3 regions of the Bacillus sp. C-3-6 genome follow, and region 3 is predicted to be linked to each of the others. Evidence: riboswitches for the same ligand, from Rfam matches in the RefSeq annotation. Region 3 holds a riboswitch; each other region holds the start of a gene.
What was found. A riboswitch is a leader RNA that binds a small molecule or an ion and turns the genes downstream of it on or off. The one in region 3 is predicted to bind thiamine pyrophosphate.
Positions count from the first base shown of each region.

Region 1: it holds a riboswitch for thiamine pyrophosphate, as region 3 does, so the genes downstream of both, thiC (phosphomethylpyrimidine synthase ThiC) here and tenA (thiaminase II) in region 3, are expected to answer to the same signal.
Region 2: it holds a riboswitch for thiamine pyrophosphate, as region 3 does, so the genes downstream of both, thiT (energy-coupled thiamine transporter ThiT) here and tenA (thiaminase II) in region 3, are expected to answer to the same signal.

Region 1 covers NZ_CM137247.1:4,937,987-4,942,929, reverse strand. Annotated here, with positions in the region: gene ACW0JX_RS25505 (IS110 family transposase) at 1-81, opposite strand, end outside; gene ACW0JX_RS25500 (hypothetical protein) at 495-797, shown strand; gene ACW0JX_RS25495 (transposase) at 1,274-1,543, opposite strand; partial or broken gene ACW0JX_RS25490 (L-lactate permease) at 1,589-1,660, shown strand; TPP riboswitch at 1,732-1,847, shown strand; gene thiC (phosphomethylpyrimidine synthase ThiC) at 1,962-3,722, shown strand; gene ACW0JX_RS25480 (arsenic transporter) at 3,978-4,943, opposite strand, start outside.
Region 2 covers NZ_CM137247.1:4,555,521-4,560,463, reverse strand. Annotated here, with positions in the region: gene ACW0JX_RS23475 (class D sortase) at 1-49, shown strand, start outside; gene ACW0JX_RS23470 (response regulator transcription factor) at 89-778, shown strand; gene ACW0JX_RS23465 (sensor histidine kinase) at 775-2,628, shown strand; gene thiT (energy-coupled thiamine transporter ThiT) at 2,836-3,507, opposite strand; TPP riboswitch at 3,594-3,695, opposite strand; gene ACW0JX_RS23455 (FeoA family protein) at 3,890-4,117, shown strand; gene feoB (ferrous iron transport protein B) at 4,114-4,943, shown strand, end outside.
Region 3 covers NZ_CM137247.1:771,173-776,115, forward strand. Annotated here, with positions in the region: gene ACW0JX_RS03910 (hypothetical protein) at 1-40, opposite strand, end outside; gene ACW0JX_RS03915 (SH3 domain-containing protein) at 46-1,200, opposite strand; TPP riboswitch at 1,471-1,582, shown strand; TPP riboswitch at 1,643-1,746, shown strand; gene tenA (thiaminase II) at 1,832-2,527, shown strand; gene ACW0JX_RS03925 (ABC transporter ATP-binding protein) at 2,496-3,245, shown strand; gene ACW0JX_RS03930 (ABC transporter permease) at 3,245-3,997, shown strand; gene ACW0JX_RS03935 (ABC transporter substrate-binding protein) at 3,994-4,943, shown strand, end outside.

The DNA.
Region 1 (4,943 bases), 1.1 Mb from region 3:
TTTCAAAACAGTGTCATGACTGTCAAGAAAACATACATCAAGTTTTTCAGAGCTTACATCAATAGCTACGAATAATCTCAAAGAAAGGACCTCCTTTCTTTGAATAGTATTTGGAATGAGCTTGGATACTGTGGAATCTCCCTAGAGTCCAAAACATAGCCACAACCTCGCGTATGAGTATTCAATGATTGCCTTCATCTAAGCTGTCCTCCCACCACTATGAGAGGTAAGTGAAGGAAACCGATACAGCTTGTGCGTATGCAGTGCATTTTGGTCTGGGTCACAGTCTTTTAACGTGGTCGAACTACAGGAGGAGTAAGCATATTCCCGATGGATCCATTTCCACACTTCCATTATCTGGAGAAATCCCCCAGTATCCAAGACTAAATTTTACCCATACATCATTTTTTTGATGTAGCTCTTGAAGATAAAAACTATTTAATTTTCAAGGAACAGTTATTAACTTAAAACTTATTATACGAGGAGGGTGTATCATGAAAAAAATATGCTTTGTATTAATTGTCGACGCTGGTATAAATTATGGTTCAATATTTTCTCTACCATTTTTAAGGAATCAGAATGATTTGAAGGAATATTTTTCTAAGTATTATGATGTTTCAATTAATTATATCAGGGATAAAAACTCAGTTGACTATTTGGTAGTTCCCAAACCGTGTCCAGCTTTTGATAATGAAAATAATCTTCCAATAATTGAAGTACCAGCAATCTTATTTATGGAAAAGAATTTTGAAAAAATAAAGACTTATATAGACAATTATTTTTCTAATAACTCATAAAGAAAATAAAAGTACAGTAAAAAGAAGTCCGATAAAAAACGAGTGGTGTAGAATATTTCTATTAATCATTCGTTTTTTATTATATTTACATATATTTTTTAAAAGAGGATTATAGACGTTCTGAAAAAAATTAATTATAACAAGAACAGTGTTCGTGCTACTATCTACGGTTATTTTTTGTACTAAGTACCCCTTTAACTAACAAGACAACAAAAAATAATTAACGTATTAAGGAAAAATGTTACAATAAATGTAAGATCTTTTTCTTTGAGTTTTAGCACTGAATAATAAAGGTAGTTAAATCACTAAATGGAGGAGCAGGTCAATTTTGTTCCTTGTATAGTAAATTGTTACCTATCTCTATTGCAGGTTGTATGGCAGGTAGCAGTTGTAGCGAAATGCAGCAGAGACAAAGGCTCTTTGTCAAACGGGACTGATGAATGTATTTGGCAAGTAAAAAATGGTTCTTTCCGGAGTTAGTTGAAAAGTCTCATTCTCTCCAAAAGTAGAATCTTTGTCCGCAATGTGGAGAATTTGTATCGACCATACATAATTCTTTTAATAAGCTTTAACTTGTTTATGCTCCCTTCGGCAAGACCATTATTATTCTCATAAGTTACCGCATTTCTGACAGCTTCAATATCCCCGGCTAATCCATTCGTAAAGCTCTTAAACTCTTGTATATTAGTATTCTTCATTTTCTCAATACAATGGTCGAAATTCTCAATACTCTTTGTGGTGAAGATGTTTTTAAACTCCCATGTTAAGTCATAAACTATTTTTACAATAGGGTGTTCTTCGTAATTATTGTTGGTATTATGAGGTATGTTCAAGCATATTATTTAACGTGGATGATTCCATAAAGAGAAAAAGAAATAACCTTTGCATTTTTCAGATTATCGTGTATGATGGGAAAGTATTGAAAATTAAATCAGTGATAAACTAGGGGTGCCTAACGTATGCGTAGGCTGAGAGAGAAGCGCGTGATCTTCTTAACCCTTTGGACCTGATCTGGCTCGTACCAGCGTAGGGAAGTTAACGGCTTTACATAATGATGTCTTTTATGAGCCAGGTCCTTATTTTTTTATGGACCTGGCTCTTTTTATTTTGGCATGCGCTGGCCATATCTCGTCCTTGTCACGAACAGGGGAGGCAACAAAGGTTATGAAACAGTCTGTTTCAGCTGAGCAAATTGAATTGAAATCGAGTTTACCAGGGAGTAAGAAAGTATATGTGGATGGACCACGCGCAGGCATGAAAGTGCCGATGCGTGAGATTGAACAAAGCGAAACGAACGGCATCCCAAATCCTCCAGTCCGTGTGTATGATACGAGCGGTCCTTATACGGATCCGGCGTATAAAGTGGAGCTGGAAAAGGGAATTCCAACGCCGCGTCATTCTTGGATTCTGGGGCGTGGTGATGTAGAAGCATACGAAGGGCGTGAAGTGAAACCAGAGGATGACGGTGTGAAAGTGGCTTCGAAACATACACCTGTTTTCCCGCAGATGGATCGCAAGCCACTTAGAGCAAAGCAAGGTGCAAACGTTACGCAAATGCACTATGCACGTAATGGCATTATTACGTCTGAGATGGAGTATGTTGCGATTCGTGAAGGGGTAGAGCCGGAGTTTGTTCGTAAGGAAATCGCAGAAGGCCGCGCTATTTTACCAGCGAATATTAATCATCCAGAAGCTGAACCGATGATCATCGGGCGTAATTTCCATGTGAAGGTAAACGCGAATATCGGAAACTCAGCTGTATCTTCTTCGATTGCAGAAGAAGTAGAGAAGATGACATGGGCAACGCGCTGGGGTGCAGATACGATTATGGATTTATCTACAGGTAAAAATATTCATACGACGCGTGAGTGGATTATTCGTAACGCGCCTGTACCAGTTGGAACTGTACCGATTTATCAAGCGCTGGAAAAAGTAAACGGAATTGCAGAAGATTTAACGTGGGAAGTATATCGTGATACGTTAATTGAGCAGGCGGAGCAAGGCGTTGATTACTTTACAATTCACGCTGGTGTATTGCTTCGTTACATTCCAATCACGGCAAAGCGTACGACAGGTATCGTTTCGCGCGGTGGTTCGATTATGGCGCAGTGGTGTCTATTCCATCATAAAGAAAACTTCCTATATACTCACTTTGAAGAGATTTGTGAAATTATGAAGCAGTACGATGTTTCGTTCTCTCTTGGAGATGGATTACGTCCAGGGTCTATTGCAGATGCAAATGACGAAGCACAGTTTTCTGAGCTTGAAACACTTGGCGAATTAACCAAAATTGCTTGGAAACATGATGTGCAAGTTATGATTGAAGGACCTGGACACGTACCGATGCACTTAATTAAAGAGAATATGGAGAAAGAGCTTGATATTTGTCAGGGCGCGCCGTTTTACACACTTGGGCCGCTAACGACAGATATTGCACCAGGTTATGACCATATTACATCGGCAATTGGAGCTGCGATGATCGGTTGGTTTGGAACGGCGATGCTTTGTTATGTAACGCCGAAAGAACATTTAGGTTTACCGAATAAAGATGATGTACGCACGGGTGTTATTACGTACAAAATTGCAGCGCATGCGGCTGATCTTGCGAAAGGACATAAAACGGCTCATCAGCGTGATGATGCACTTTCAAAAGCACGCTTCGAATTCCGTTGGCGCGATCAATTTAATTTATCTTTAGATCCTGAACGTGCGATGGAATATCATGATGAAACGTTGCCGGCAGAAGGGGCAAAGACAGCTCACTTCTGTTCAATGTGTGGACCGAAGTTTTGTAGTATGAGAATTTCACATGATATCCGTGAATATGCAAAAGAAAATGATTTAGAAACGACAGAAGCAATTGAAAAAGGAATGAAAGAGAAAGCAGAAGAATTTAAAGAAGCTGGTAGTCATTTATATCAATAACACGTTACACCTCTTTACTTGATTGATCACACTGTAGTACCTAACTTTATTATAGAAGAAGCCCCATTTGCTAAGACGGTAGCAAATGGGGCTTCTGTTGTTTATCCCGCTATTTGTGGGCAGTAAGACCCCCACCTCAAAATTCAGCGGAAGCAAAGAAGTTAGGTCGGGGTCGGGCTGCCCGTAAAAGCCCGATTGGTTAAGGCTAATAATCAGTGGGGGATGAACAAAACCCCCACTGATTAAAGTTTCACTTTATAAGGCGAAGAAGAGATGTACCCAGTAGAATAAGAGGAATAATGTGACGACTGTTGTGAGAGGAATAACGATAAGGGATACACTTAAATAGTCTTTCCATTTTACTTTAATTTTGTTTTGTTTCAGAATATACATCCAAATGAGGGAAGCTAGTGTACCAATTGGTAATAATAGTGAACCGATGTCACTACCAATAATGTTTGCGAGGTAGATAGTTTTTAATGTGACTGGGTCTAGTCCCATTTCGGTTAATGTGATTGTACCAATCATAAGTGCAGGATGGTTATTGAAGACGTTAGAGAGGAGGGAGACGAGTCCACCCATTGCAAAGCTAGCATAGAGTAGATGTTGACTTACAACTGGTTCAAGCCAATTTACGAGCGCCGCTGTTAATCCTGCATTGTGAAGCCCGTAAATAATGACGTACATAGAGAAAGCGAAAATTAAAATGTGCCACGGTGTCTTTTTCAAGATATCGACAGGGTTTGTTCGTAAGTAGTACCATCTCCAAATGAGAAGAACGAGTGAACCAAGTACAGCAACAATTTCGATTGGAATGGATAAGAAGGATGCAACGAATAAAAGGCAGCGCATAAGGAAGACGAAACCTAATACTTTTAACATGAATCTTGTACGCTTTTGTTTCGTATCAACAGAATTATTTCCTTTTAGTGGATGGAAGTTTTTCGTGAAGAAAATTTCTTCAATATCATATGAAGAAACAGGTAATTTTTTCGGAAGTTTTTTCTTCAAAACTGTATACATAAGCCATGACATAAATAATAAGCCTAATGTTGCAGGTACAAACATCATAGCAGTATGCATATAAAGAGTCATATGGACGATGTTTAATGCGATTAAATTTACGATATTACTTACACCAATTGGTGCACTAGATGCCGTAGCGATTAAAGCACCACTTAATAAATAAGGAATTTGCTGATGAGGTTTTAATTGAAGATT
Region 2 (4,943 bases), 1.4 Mb from region 3:
AGATAGATATATTATCGAGGCGACGTTAACTGGCAGTTATTCAAAGTGAAATTATAGTTTCTGAAAACGGGAGGGGGATATATCAGTTATGTCAAAAAACATTTTAATTGTTGAAGATGAAGACATATTACGTGAAATATTAAAAGATTATTTTTTAAGTGAGCAATATGTAGTGTTTGAAGCGAGGGACGGGAAAGAGGCTTTAGTTGTATTTGAAGAAGAAGAGGTTGATTTAGTTATTTTAGATATTATGTTGCCAGAACTCGATGGATGGTCTGTTTGCCGAAGGATTCGAAAGACGTCCGAGGTGCCTATTATTATGCTAACGGCGCGCGTAGATGAAGACGATACGCTACTTGGTTTTGAACTTGGGGCAAATGACTATGTGACGAAGCCGTATAGTCCGCCAATTTTATTAGCAAGAGCGAAAAGGTTGTTAGAAAGCAGAAAAGTGACAAAGCAACTTTTAGAGAATGAAGATGATACATTATCAATCCACGATATTCACGTTCATTTTCCGTCACGCACTGTTACGGTAAATCGAACTGATATTAATTTAACGCATACAGAATTTGAAATATTAGCGTATTTCATGAAAAATCAAGGAATCGTTTTAACGCGAGAGCAACTCATTTCAAGAATTTGGGGATATGAATTTGCTGGTGATGATCGAACGGTTAATAGTCATATTCGTAATTTAAGAAATAAATTAGGAGAGAAAGCAAAGTACATTACAACTGTAGTACGCACAGGTTATAAATTTGAGGGCAATGTATGAGGAATGGAATTGTACTAAAATTATTTACTCTTACAACAGCATTGTGCATGTTGATTTTAGCGACGATATTTATTGGACAAACGATATTTTTTAAACAATATTATGCGAATCGAAAAGTGGAAGATATTAAAGTGAATTTAAATTCCTTTGGGAAGAACTATTTAAATCATGCAGGAAATGCAGAAGAAATTCAGAAACTAGAGCAAGACTTTTTAAGAGAAAATAATACGTGGATTACGACATTAGATAAGAACGGGAATTTAAAACATGCAGATGATTTTTATTTTGAAGTAACGATAGATCGTAGGCAACAAAAGAGCTTTGGACAACAAATATTCAAAATTCCCTTAGGTAATCTCGTCAATATAGAGGAGATTGATAATAAATTATCAGAGCATTTTTTAGGGCAAGAAATTTATTTTTCTGGAGTGAGAAAAGAAGATAGTTTTATTCCATTCTCTTTTTCTTTATCTAAACAGAATTTAAGCGGATCTAATAAACCGCTAGAAAAAGCATTTAATGAGAAAATGAGAAAATTATATGAGGAGAAAAAGAAAGCAACCGGGGAACAAGTTGTTAAGGAGAAGAGGCCAGCCGTTCAGGAGCAAGCTGCCCCAGAACCAGATGTTTACATAGGAGGGCGTGTTACGAAAGTACAGTTTCCAGATGTAAAAGGCCCCGTAAATCCAATTTATAAAAATACTTTATTTTTGGATAGTATAAAAGAATTTCAAACGGATGTATTACTAAAAGAGAGTAATCAAATAGAGTATTCAACAAAGACAATGGACTATGAAAAGAATGATATAAAATATAAATTATTAATGAAACCAATAAAAGAAAAAGATGGATCAGTAACATATATTTATGCGATGGCTTCTTTACAGCCCGTAGATGAAGCTGTACAAATGGTGCAAGATTATTACATCTATATCATTGCATTTGTAGTCGTTCTTATTTTTTTAGCTTCGTTTTATTATTCAAAACAAATTGCAAAACCATTATTAAAAATAAATGATACGACGAAGAAAATAGCACAATTAGATTTTACAGAAAAAATACCGATTACTTCAAAAGATGAAATTGGAGATTTATCGAAAAATATTAATGTGCTATCAAATAAACTCCATTCGCATATTGGGCAGTTAGAAGAAGATATTGAAAAGGAAAGAAAGTTAGAAAAGACGCGAAAAGAATTCATTTCTGGTGTTTCACATGAATTAAAAACACCGCTAAGTATTATGAAAAGCTGTATTTCTATTTTAAAAGACGGGGTAGCTGAGCATAAAAAGGATTATTATTTTCAGGCGATGGAGAGAGAAGTAGACAAAATGGATACGTTAATTTTGGATATGCTTGAGTTAGCTAAATTTGAATCTGGTACATATAAAATGAAAAAGGATTCGTTTTATATTGATACAGTAATTGAAGACATATGTGAACATCTATCTGTGGAAATAGAGAAAAAAGAGCTTCGTGTTCATAAAAATATATGTTCATTTGAAGTGATTGCAAATCAAGGCCGGATTGAACAAGTCATCGTGAATTTCATTACGAATGCCATACGTTATACACCAAATAAAGAAGATATTATTATTTCTACAATAGATGAGAAGGATCGTATAAAAGTGTGCATTGAAAATAAAGGTACTCACATTGAAGAAGAACAATTAGATAAAATTTGGGATCGTTTTTATCGAGTGGATACAGCTCGTCAGCGTTCACAAGGTGGGACGGGGCTTGGGCTTGCCATTTCAAAGAATATTTTAGAACTACATGATACTGAATATGGGGCAGGAAATACAGAAGATGGTGTGTTATTTTATTTCTATTTACCGAAAAAAGCGTAGAAAATATAATCTACGTTTTTTTAAATTATTTTCATATTATCTTTACCTAATCTTTATTTTTAATCAGTATAATTTGTTTAGAATATGAGGTTATGTAAGGAGTCGATGAACCGTGCATAGCAATTGGCTAAGTATAATGGTATTTATTTTCTTTTGCGCATTTATTGTATTTTTAATTAATATTACGATATGAAAAAAGAGCGCTCATTAAGCGCCCTTTTTTTGTGTATTCATTTGATAAGCACTGATGCTTTTGAATAAGCGTGGTGAAGTGATAAATAAAAATATAAGTAAAACGGTACATAGAATATAGGAACCAATCATTGTACTACCGTTAAATATTAAAGAATATAGGAAAGCCGATTGGCCTTTTGGTGCATATTGTCCCCAGAAAATGATACCAGCGATAAAGTGACAGAAGTAACGAGCTAGACTACCGATAAAAGTAGCGACGATAATGTATCCAATTACTTTCTTTCCTTGGTTTGGTTTTGATGAAGGTTTGTCTTTACGGCTACCTAAATTTGATTGTTCTTCGCTAGTTTCATTTGACGCTAAAAGCGCCTTTTGAATTGGACGGTAGAATAAACCAGCAAATCCAATGAATGCGAAAGCAACAAAGTATTCAATTAATACTTGAATTGGTGTGACGATAATGGCATCGCCTACGACAATTTGTAATAATCCCCAAATTAAGCCTCCTAAGAAAGCCATTTTGAAGCCCCAGCGGTATGCGATAATAAAAATAGGAATCATAGCAAATGAAATGGAACCGCCTGTTGCTGATATTTTGATTGAAAGTGGTAAAATGTCGATGACCAAGGCGAAGGCTGCAAGAATAGCAGATTCGATCATCGCTTGTAAATTGGTGTTACGCATGTTGTCTCCCCCTAAATCCAAGTTGTACAAAAAAGAATAGATATCATAGGAGGATACGAAATACGTAAATAAAAATGAGGTATGTATTTCGGACGTTTGCACAATCCCTGCGTTAGCATTAACTAACAGGTTCGAAGGGTCGGAACGAAGTGTTCCCTCTCAGCGGCATGGCTCCCCCAGTGATAACGAGATTCTTTATTTGCTATTGTTTATTGTAAGCGAAATGGATGAGAATGGCAAACAAATGCTGTATGACAATAATTGAAATAGAATTGTAGCGAAATGTTAATAAATATGAAGCAAAAGGGTATAGTACAAGAGAAATTGGGTGTGGTATAATTTTTTTGAAAATAATTATCATTCTCTTCTGAGGGGGAAGGTTATGAGCTTAGTAGATATTAAAATTGGAGAGAAAGTGTTAGTAAAAAGTATTCAGTCTTTAGATCAGCTATTAAAGCGTAGACTAGCTGCTTTCGGTCTTGCGGAAGGAAGCGAACTTCGCTTGAAACAGAAAGCGATGTTCAAAGGTCCTTGTACATTGGAGTGTCGTGGACAGTTAATTAGTATTCGTCATTGTGACGCGAAAATGATAAAGGTGGAATTAGCGTGAATAAGGTAGCTTTGCTAGGGAATCCGAATACAGGGAAGACATCATTATTTAATGCACTTACTGGTTCTTATGAATACGTAGGAAACTGGAGCGGTGTAACAGTAGAAAAAAAGGTTGGTAAATTAAAAGATAGACAAGGAACATTAATTGATTTACCAGGTGTGTATGATTTAAATCCAGTTTCACGTGATGAAGGTGTTGTAACAAACTTTCTATTAACAGAAGAATTTAATCATATGTTAAATATTGTAGATTCTTCGCAGTTTGAGAGAAATATGCATTTAACGTTGCAATTACTTGAATTTGGTAAGCCGGTCTCAATTGGTTTAAATATGGTTGATGTGGCGAAGCAAAGAGGAATTGTCATTGATGTAAAACGATTATCAGAACTATTAGGTGTAACAGTCGTTCCTGTCGTTGCAAGAAGTGGAAAAGGTTGTGAAGAACTACTTGCGACTCTTAAAGAAAATGACAAAAAGGAGAAAAAGCCATTCCTTATTTCATATGGTGTACAAATGGATGAAGGAATTGGAGAAGTAATTGCTCTTTTAGAGACAGCGAATTATGAGCATCCGAGATGGTTAGCACTTCAATTTTTAAGCAATAACGAAGTAGTAGAAAAAGAAATGAAAGCATTACCAATTTATAAGGAACTCATAGCCATTCGATCTCGCTTAGAAGGAAAACTTGATTGTACGTTAGAAGAGCACATTTACAAAACTCGTGAAGCGTATATTGAAAAGTTAAAAACAAATGTTATGAAGCATGAGAAAGAAGGAAAAATTCCTTTTTCAGAAAAAATTGATAGATTAATTACACATAAAAT
Region 3 (4,943 bases):
AGGCTGCGTATTCAATTATAAGAGGTATATTGCGTGGCATACAATTTACCTAACTAAATATGGCAGTGGATTTACTGCATTTGTTTTTTCAAAATTCCATTCTCCATTATGTAATTCAAAATGAAGATGTTGCCCGTATGAATGACCTGTGTTGCCCATATGACCTACTAATTGTCCAGCTTGTACTTGATCACCAGTTTGTACAGTGCGATCCTTCATATGAGCATAAACAGTTGTATATAATTTCCCATTGATTTGATGCGCAATGAACACAACATTGCCATAGCTAGCTGAATAATAAGATTTCACAACTTTACCTGCAGCAGCAGCTTGGATAGAGACGTTCCCTGGAGCAGTAATATCTATACCATAATGCATTTGTTCCCATCGTATATCAAAGGTTGAGCTAATTCTTCCTTGAGCAGGGAATTTGAAAGCAGCTGGAATAGATGAAGGCTGATCTGTTTTAGCCTGTGGTTGATTTTGTACTACATAGTGTTTTGCTACATATCCGTATCCTGTGCCAAAACGAATTTTATACCAAGTTCCTACAGTTTCTACTACTTGTACTTGTGTACCGTTTTGTAATGAACCGAGTAGAGCGCTACTTGTACTAGTGTTGCTACGTACATTCAGATTAGGTGTTGCAACAGTATATTTTGTATTATTTTGAACGGTGATTCCTTTTACTAAGGGTTGTGAACCATTAGAGATGAATGCTTTTTGTACGTAACCCGTTTGGCCATTATGTGATATTTTATACCATTCGCCTTGATCTTCTTGAACGGTAATAAACTTGCCATTTGGTAATACATCTAAAATGGAAGATTCTAAATTAGGTTCAGAGCGAACGTTTAATGCATTAGCATTGACGATGTATTGATCATTAGATTGAAGTTTGTTTTTTAGTAAAATAGCATCTTTTTGTACATAACCTACTTTATTATGAACAGATACTTTATACCAACCATTAGTTGTTTCAAGGATGTTCACTTTTGTATTAAAGCGAATTGTATCAATTGATGTGCTCTTTACGTTATCTTCTGTATGTAATGCTACTTGATCGACTTTGACATACCCAGTTTTAACATTAGATAATTGTTCAGCGTTTGCTTTTTGTACATTTGTTTCACCCATAGAAGGAAGTAAAGAAGCAATCGCTACAGTAGTTGCTGTTAAAGCAGTAGCTTTCATATTCATGGAATAGAGACCTCCTCTAGTTGTATAGTTGTAATTTTATTATAGTATAAAGATATAATATAGTGGGTGTATTCACATAAATGTAATATGAAATCAATATAAAAATAAATTTTTTGAGGATAATGATTCCTTTTTAAACAATTAATTGGAGTTTTATTTTCTAAAATAGAATGTATGTATTGTATAACTTTAATTTTTTTGTTGATAATTAAGAAAATTAAAATAGTTGATGATGTCTTATTAGGGTGTTATACTGACAGTGATAATTTTATAGTTTGCTAGGAGAGCTGGTGTTGCCAGCTGAGAGTAGGCCGTAAGCCTTTGATCCTTTTTATTACCTGATCTAGATTATGCTAGCGTAGGGAAGCAATTCGGACACTAACAATGAGTCCCCGTTTCTTTGCGTATAGAAACGGGGCTTTTTTATTTGAAAATTTCATATTGAAACCACTAGGGGTGCTTGATTTGCTGAGAGAGGAATAATCCTTAACCCTTATAACACCTGATCTAGGTAATACTAGCGAAGGGAAGTGGAACATCGAATAAATGTATAATTTTATTTGCTGTAACCACTTCTTATATATAGAAGTGGTTTTTTATTTAGATACATATATTGAAAGGGGATAGAGAAATGAAATTTTGCGATAGATTATTAGAAACTGTGCAACCGGTTTGGGAGATGAGTCATAATCATCCGTTTGTAGTGGGTATGGGAGATGGCACGTTAGAAAAAGATAAATTTCAGTATTATATTATTCAAGATTATTTATATCTGCTAGATTATGCAAAATTATATGCGATTGGTGTTGTAAAAGCAACGAATCCACAAGTAATGGGAAAGTTCGCTGAACAAATTGATGGAATATTAAATGGCGAAATGACAATCCATAAACAATATGCAAAAAGACTTGGAATTTCTATAGAGGAGATAGAGTCTGCAAAGCCATCTGCTAAAAATTTAGCTTATACAAATTACATGATGTCTGTATCTCAAAATGGCACACTTGCAGAATTAATAGCAGCGCTTCTTCCATGTATGTGGAGCTACTGGGAAATTGGAAAGCGTTTAAATGATATTCCTGGAGCAAGAGATCATGAGTTTTTTGGTGAGTGGATTCAAGGATATAGTTCGGAAGAATACGGTAATCTTTGTATTTGGTTAATAGATTTATTAAATGAAATGGCAGTTGGAAAGTCTGAGAAAGAACTAGATAGATTAGAGGAGATTTTCTTATATTCCAGTCGATTTGAATATTTATTCTGGGATATGTCCTATCGTAAGGAGATGTGGGGATTTGAGGAGCAAGAACATACTACAGTTTCATAATGTTTCTTTTCATTACGATGAGAAACCAATCATCCATGAATTAAATGCTTCTATACATGAGAAAGAGTTTGTCAGTATTATCGGACCGAGTGGATGTGGGAAAAGTACTTTATTTCGCCTTATTACAGGCCTAGAGAAGGTAAGTACTGGAAAGATAGAACTGACAGAAACAAAGCACCATCCTGTAGGATATATGCCGCAAAAAGATATGCTTTTGCCGTGGAGAACAATTATTGAGAATGCTGCTCTGCCGCTAGAGTGCCAAGGTGTACAGAAGAAAGAAGCACAAGTAAAGGCAAAGGAACTGTTATATAAATTTGGTTTACAAGGATATGAGACAAAACATCCGAAAGATTTATCTGGTGGTATGAGGCAACGCGTATCTTTTATCCGAACTTTGTTAACGGGCGGGGAGATATTGTTATTAGATGAACCGTTTAGCGCGTTAGATGCTTTAACGAAGGCCTCTTTGCAAGAATGGCTGTTTGAACAATGGCAAGAGTGGGAAAAAACAATTTTATTCATTACTCATGATGTTGAAGAAGCGTTATTTCTTTCGAACCGAGTTTTAGTAGTGGAACAGCAGCCGATAACGACTTTGACTGAGCGGATTGTACCACTTGATCATAACAGAACACGAAAAGATTTATATAAACCGGAAGTATTAGCGCTGAAAGATGAGCTTCTTAGTATGTTACAAAGGCAGGTACTTGTGTGATGAACCGATTGAAAGAATTAGTTCCTGCTATTACACTTTCTAGTATTTTACTAGCTGTGTGGGAAATAGGAGCAAGAATTGTAGATGAGATGTACATTTTACCGTCACCGTCTGCGATTGTAATGAAGATATGGAAACTAAAAGACATATTATTTACGGTTCATTTACCTGCAACGTTATACGTCGTTTTAATAGGTGTTGTTATTTCTATCGTATTAGGTGTAGGGCTAGCGATGTTAATGAATGCGAGTACATGGATGGAAAGAGCATTTTATCCATTATTAGTTGCTTCACAAACGATTCCGATTACTGCGCTTGCTCCGCTATTTGTTTTATGGTTTGGATACACAATTTGGAGTAAGGTTGTTGTCACAGTTTTAATTACGTTTTTCCCGATTGCGGTCAATACGTATGATGGACTGCGTAGTACAAAAAAAGAATGGGAGGAGCTCTTAGTTACATATGGAGCAACGAAAAGAGATATTTTTCTTAAATTAAAGTTGCCGTCTGCTCTTCCTTATTTTTTCTCAGCTTTAAAAATTGCAGTTCCGCTTAGTGTTATCGGAGCAGCAATTGGAGAATGGCTCGGTGCACAAGCTGGACTTGGATATTTCAGTAAGAGAATGATGACGCAGTTAGATGGAGCTGGCGTATTTGCACCCATTGTATTGTTATCATTATTAGCTATTTTCTTCGTCGTACTTATTTCCATATTAGAAAAGAAATTCATTAGTTGGAGGAAGCATTCATGAAATTTTTAAAGCGCATCTTTGTGTTTACATTATTAATTGCAATGATTACAGGATGTTCAAGTAATTCAGCATCAGAAAAAAGTAAAAAAGAGAAAGAAATAACAGTCATGTTAGATTGGTATCCAAATGCGGTACATAGCTTTATTTATGCAGCAATTGAAAAAGGATACTTTAAAGAAGAAGGTGTAAAGGTAAATATTAAATTCCCTTCTAATCCGACTGATCCATTAACATTGGCAGCAGCAGGGAAGGTGACAGTTGGCTTGTATTATCAGCCAGATGTTGTTATGGCAAGAGCAAATGAGCAAATTCCAGTGAAATCAATTGGGGCTGTCGTACGTTCACCATTAAATCATGTCGTATCGCTGAAATCAGCGGGTATTCAATCACCGAAAGATTTAGAAGGAAAAACAGTAGGATATTCTGGAACACCTTTAAGTGAGATGTATTTAAAAACGATGGTAAAAGAAGCTGGTGGTAATCCTGATACAGTGAAAGTAGTTGATGTTGGATTTGATTTAGTACCAGCCTTAATTACGAAAAAAGTGGATGCGGTAACAGGGGCATACATTAATCATGAAGTACCGGTTATGCGTCATGAAGGCCATGAACCAGCTTACTTTAATCCAGCTGATTACGGAGTACCGAACTATCATGAACTTGTGTTTGTAACAGGTGATAAAACGTTGAAAAAAGATAAAGAAGCGTTGCAAGCTTTCTTACGTGGTACGAAAAAAGGCTATGATTTCATGAAGAAAAACCCAGATGAAGCATTGAATATTTTATTAAATCATCAAGAAAAAGAAAACTTCCCACTTGTGCCAGAAGTTGAAAAGGAAAGTATGAAAATTTTATTAGAGAAGATGGAAACGAAAGATGAGCCATTTTTATCAGATTCAAAAGAATCTTGGGAGAAACAAAATAAATGGCTGAAGGACAAAGGAAT